One region of the Streptomyces rapamycinicus NRRL 5491 genome, then DNA from elsewhere that is predicted to be linked to it. Evidence: riboswitches for the same ligand, from Rfam matches in the RefSeq annotation. Region 1 holds a riboswitch; the other holds the start of a gene.
What was found. A riboswitch is a leader RNA that binds a small molecule or an ion and turns the genes downstream of it on or off. The one in region 1 is predicted to bind glycine.

Region 1 (2,444 bases):
GGACGTCGACGGAGGCGGCCATCACCTCTTCGAGCTCATTGCCGGGAAACGCTGGATGCGCGGCATACCCGCCGTCCGGGAATCCTCCGTGCGCCGGGGCCACTCCGTACTGCTCCGGGAAGCTCATCTTCGTCCAACCGCCATCTCGTCCGACCTGCCCGAAGCACCCTAACCGCTGGGCGGTCCGGGGCCGGAGGGGGCGGCGGCGATCTCCACAGCACTTCCCCACCTCGCCCGGACTCGTCCTCGTCACGCTGTGTGATGCCAATGGCCGATTTTCGGCCACTCGGGGGAGAGGCGTGATCACTCGAAGGAGATGCAGCGCAGCGCGCTCGCGCCCCGCCGGTCCAGCAGCACCGCCGAGGCGCACCCCCGCGGCGGCCGCCCCTCCTCCATCCCGGTGATCAGCCGCCGCATCGCGCGCAGATGCCGCCCGAACGCGTAGGCGGAGACCCCGCGGCCACGGGCGGCCTGGCCCTCCAGCGCCTCCGTGGCGCCCACGTCCAGCAGCACCATGTGGAGACTGCGGCCCCGGCGCCGCACGTCCCGCGCCAGCCAGCGGCGGACCCACGGCAGCGCCCCGCAGTCGTGCACCACGACGCTCGCGCCCGAGCGCAGCGCCCGGCGCAGCCCCGCGTAGTGGGCGTACCGGACCAGCGGGCGGTAGAGCGCGTACGGCAGCCAGCCGGGCAGCCGGCGCTCCCACACCTCCCGGGTGTTCTGCGAGTCCACCCTGATCACGACCGCGCCCGTCTCGTCCAGGAGCGGCACCGTCCGATTGATCAGGGTGCTCTTGCCACTGCCCGGCAGCCCGGAGGCGACCAGCACATCCCCCGCCGGAAAGCGCAGCTCACACGGGTCCGCACCACCGCCCTCCACCCCCGCGCGCAGATCGTGCACCGCGCTTCTTCGACCCGGGCGGGCCGTCGACCCGGAGGGTGTGCGCCCACGCCGCGCCGGCAGGAGCCTCTGTGTCGTCGCGTGCGTTCCCTGCCCATGCACCGTGATCGTCCTCCCAGGTCGGTCAACGCTGCTCGTACCCGCAGAGTGTCAAGAAAAGGTAATGTCGGGCAAGGCTGCCCCTGTCCGGGCGGCCGGAGCCCGGTCGGATCGGGGCTTCCCTTCTCGCCCATACATGCGATGATGTCGGCGCAACTCCATACCGGCCGCTTGAATCCGCGCGGGAGAGTCCTTGGTCGTCGGCATCCGTGCCGGGTGTCCAGGGCGCCGAAGGAGCAAGTCCTCCCTTGAATCTCTCAGGCCCCGATACCGCACGGACGAGGCAGATCTGAAAAGCGGGCCGCGCGGGCGCGGCTCCACCCAAGGTGCAAGTCGGGCCCCTTACGGGCGTCACGGCGAACCTCTCAGGTTCCGATGACAGATGGGGAGGACGCACGCGTCCTTGTCGTCCGTCCTCGCCGTCGCGCGACCCCGACCTCTGGAGCCTGAATCGTGACCGACGCCCCGCCCACCCCACGCCGTACCGCGCTGGACGCGCGGCACCGCGCGCTCGGCGCCACCATGACCGACTTCGCCGGCTGGGACATGCCGCTGCGCTACGGCAGCGAGCGCGACGAGCACACCGCGGTCCGCACCCGCGCCGGGCTCTTCGACCTCTCCCACATGGGTGAGATCTCTCTCATCGGTCCGCGGGCCGGGGACGCCCTGGACCACGCGCTGGTCGGCCGGCTGTCCGCGCTCGCCGTGGGCCGCGCCCGCTACACCATGATCTGCGACGACGAGGGCGGCATCCTGGACGACCTGATCGTCTACCGCCTCGGGGACGAGGAGTTCCTGGTGGTGGCCAACGCCGCCAACGCCCAGGTGGTGCTGGACGCGCTGACCGAGCGGGCCGGCGGTTTCGAGGCGACCGTGAGGGACGACCGCGACGCCTACGCGCTGCTCGCCGTCCAGGGGCCCGAGTCCGCGGGGATCCTGAAGCGCCTGACCGACGCCGACCTGGACGGGCTGAAGTACTACGCCGGGCTGCCGGGCACCGTCGCGGGCGTCCCCGCCATGATCGCCCGCACCGGCTACACGGGTGAGGACGGCTTCGAGCTGTTCCTGGCGCCGGACGACGCCGAGCGGGTCTGGGAGGCGCTGACCGAGGCCGGCGCCCCGGTGGGCCTGGTGCCCTGCGGTCTCTCCTGCCGGGACACCCTGCGCCTCGAGGCGGGCATGCCGCTGTACGGGCACGAGCTGACCACCGACACCACCCCCTTCGACGCGGGGCTCGGCCGGGTGGTGAAGTTCGACAAGCCGGGCGGCTTCGTCGGCCGCGAGGCCCTGGAGGCCGCGTCCCGCCAGGCGGACACCGTCGCCCCGCGCACCCTGGTCGGCCTGATCGCTTCAGGCCGCCGGGTGCCGCGCGCCGGATACGCCGTGGTGGCCGCCGACGGCACAGAGATCGGCCAGGTCACCTCGGGCGCGCCGTCGCCGACGCT
Region 2 (2,444 bases), 6.6 Mb from region 1:
TCGGAGACCCTGCGCGGGCCGACCGACGACCCGGCAGTGGTGCGGGAGGCCGCGGCGCGCCTGATCGACGGGGTGGACACCACGGCGGGTGTGCGGCTGCTGGGGGTCGGCGTCAGCGGTCTGGCGGACTACACGCAGGAGGATCTCTTCGCCCAGGCCGCCCAGGCCGCCCAGGCCGCCCAGGCCGCTCAGGCCGCACAAGCGGCTCAGGCCGCTCAGACCGCTCAGGCCGCTCACGAGGCCGTGGGGGACGCCGGGCGCCCGCCGGGGCCCGAGAGACCGGTGTCCGTGGGAGAGGTCGTGGGAGAGGCCTCTGAGGACGCTGAGAAGCCGCGGCGCTGGCTCCCGGGCTCCGATGTACGGCACGCCGAGTACGGGGCGGGCTGGGTGCAGGGGAGCGGGGTGGGCCGGGTGACCGTGCGCTTCGAGGAGCCTTGGTCGCCACCCGGTCGAGTACGGACGTTCCCCGTCGGCGATCCGGCGCTGCAGCCTGCCGACCCGCTGCCGCTGCTGCGCCCGGACGCGGACGCGGATGAGGATCCGGAAGAGGCCGAGGGCCGGGACGGGCGGGCCCCAGCGCCTGGTGGCGGGGCCGAGCCCGGCCCGGGCCCGGGTCAGCCCGTGACGTCCAGGCCGTAGTGGTGGTAGAGCTGAAGCTCCTGCTCGGGGGAGAGGTGGCGGCCCACCCCGAAGTCCGGGGCGTCCTTGATCAGGGACCGGTCGTACGGCACCCGCAGGGTGTCGCCGACGACCTCGCTCGGTTCGAGCGGCACGAAGACGTCCCGGCTGAACAGCCCGGTGCGTACCGCCGCCCATTCGGGCTCGCCGGTCGCGTCGTCGAGATAGACCTCGTCCACGGTGCCGATCTTGGCGCCCTCGCGGTCGAATGCCTTGCGGCCGATCAGGGTCCGCGGGTCGATATCGGTCTGCACGCTCTCTCCCACAGGTGGCAAACAGATGACAAGCAAGTGGCAAGTGCCCATTGCTACCTACAAAAAGCCACATCGCCGCACTCGGCCACTCGAACGCCCGCGACCGTCCCCCGCGGCAGAACCGCTGGTACGCTGACTGTGGCTGCAGACCCCGTGCGGGAGAGTCCTCCGCCGACGCTGTCGGAGGCGCCGAAGGAGCAAACCCTCCCCGGAATCTCTCAGGCACACGTACCGTGCGGGTGAGGTCACTCTGGAAAGCAGGGTGGGCCACGGGCGAGCACAGCTCCGGAACCCCTCCTCACCGACGGTGAAAACCGGTCAGGCGGTATGCGGGCCGGTGAAGCTCTCAGGTTGAGATGACAGAGGGGGAGGCCGTCCGGGCACCCGAGCCGCGGTGCCCCTCGTAGGTCGTCACAGACCAGGAGGCCCCCGCAGATGACCGCCAATCGCATCGCACTCTCCGACTTGGAATCCGGTACTCCGTTTGAGCGGCGCCATATCGGCCCGGATGGCGAGGCGCAGGCCAAGATGCTCGCCCAGGTCGGCTTCGGCTCGCTGGACGAGCTCACCGAGGCCGCCGTACCGGATGTCATCAAGAGCACCGAGGCGCTGGACGCCCTGCCGCCGGCCCGCAGTGAGCCGGAGGTGCTCGCCGAACTGCGCGCGCTCGCCGACCGCAACCAGGTGCTGCCGTCGATGATCGGCCTCGGCTACTACGGCACCCACACCCCGCCGGTGATCCTGCGCAATGTGCTGGAGAGCCCCGCCTGGTACACCGCGTACACGCCCTACCAGCCGGAGATCTCCCAGGGCCGGCTCGAGGCGCTGCTGAACTTCCAGACCGTCGTCGCCGATCTGACCGGGCTGCCCACGGCCGGTTCCTCGCTGCTGGACGAGGCCACCGCGGCCGCCGAGGCGATGGCGCTGTCGCGGCGCGTCGGCAAGGTCAAGGAGGGCGTCTTCCTGATCGACGCCGAGGTGCTGCCGCAGACCATCGCGGTCATACGGACCCGCGCCGAGCCGACCGGTGTCGAGGTCGTCGTCGCCGACCTGGCCGGGGGCATCCCGGACGGGATCGCCGAGCGCGGGGTCTTCGGCGTGCTGCTGCAGTACCCGGGCGCCTCCGGTGCGGTGCGCGATCCGCGCCCGGTCATCGAGCGCGCCCATGAGCTGGGCGCCGTCGTCACCGTCGCCGCCGACCTCCTCGCGCTCACCCTGCTCACCTCGCCCGGCGAACTGGGCGCGGACATCGCGGTGGGCAGCAGCCAGCGGTTCGGCGTCCCGATGGGCTTCGGCGGGCCGCACGCCGGTTTCATGGCGGTGCGCGACGCCTACGCCCGCAACCTGCCCGGCCGTCTGGTCGGGGTCTCGGTGGACGCCGACGGCGACAAGGCATACCGGCTGGCGCTGCAGACCCGTGAGCAGCACATCCGCCGGGAGAAGGCCACCAGCAACATCTGCACCGCTCAGGTGCTGCTGGCCGTGATGGCCGGGATGTACGCCGTCTACCAC

Region 2: another riboswitch for glycine. It lies ahead of gcvP (aminomethyl-transferring glycine dehydrogenase); the one in region 1 lies ahead of gcvT (glycine cleavage system aminomethyltransferase GcvT).

What each region holds. Positions count from the first base shown of each region.
Region 1 is NZ_CP085193.1:4,101,733-4,104,176, forward strand. It holds gene LIV37_RS16535 (enhanced serine sensitivity protein SseB) at 1-127, opposite strand, end outside; gene LIV37_RS16540 (AAA family ATPase) at 304-1,002, opposite strand; glycine riboswitch at 1,172-1,282, shown strand; gene gcvT (glycine cleavage system aminomethyltransferase GcvT) at 1,453-2,444, shown strand, end outside.
Region 2 is NZ_CP085193.1:10,674,928-10,677,371, forward strand. It holds gene LIV37_RS44350 (DNA polymerase IV) at 1-639, shown strand, start outside; gene LIV37_RS44355 (PRC-barrel domain-containing protein) at 615-932, opposite strand; glycine riboswitch at 1,079-1,176, shown strand; glycine riboswitch at 1,177-1,305, shown strand; gene gcvP (aminomethyl-transferring glycine dehydrogenase) at 1,368-2,444, shown strand, end outside.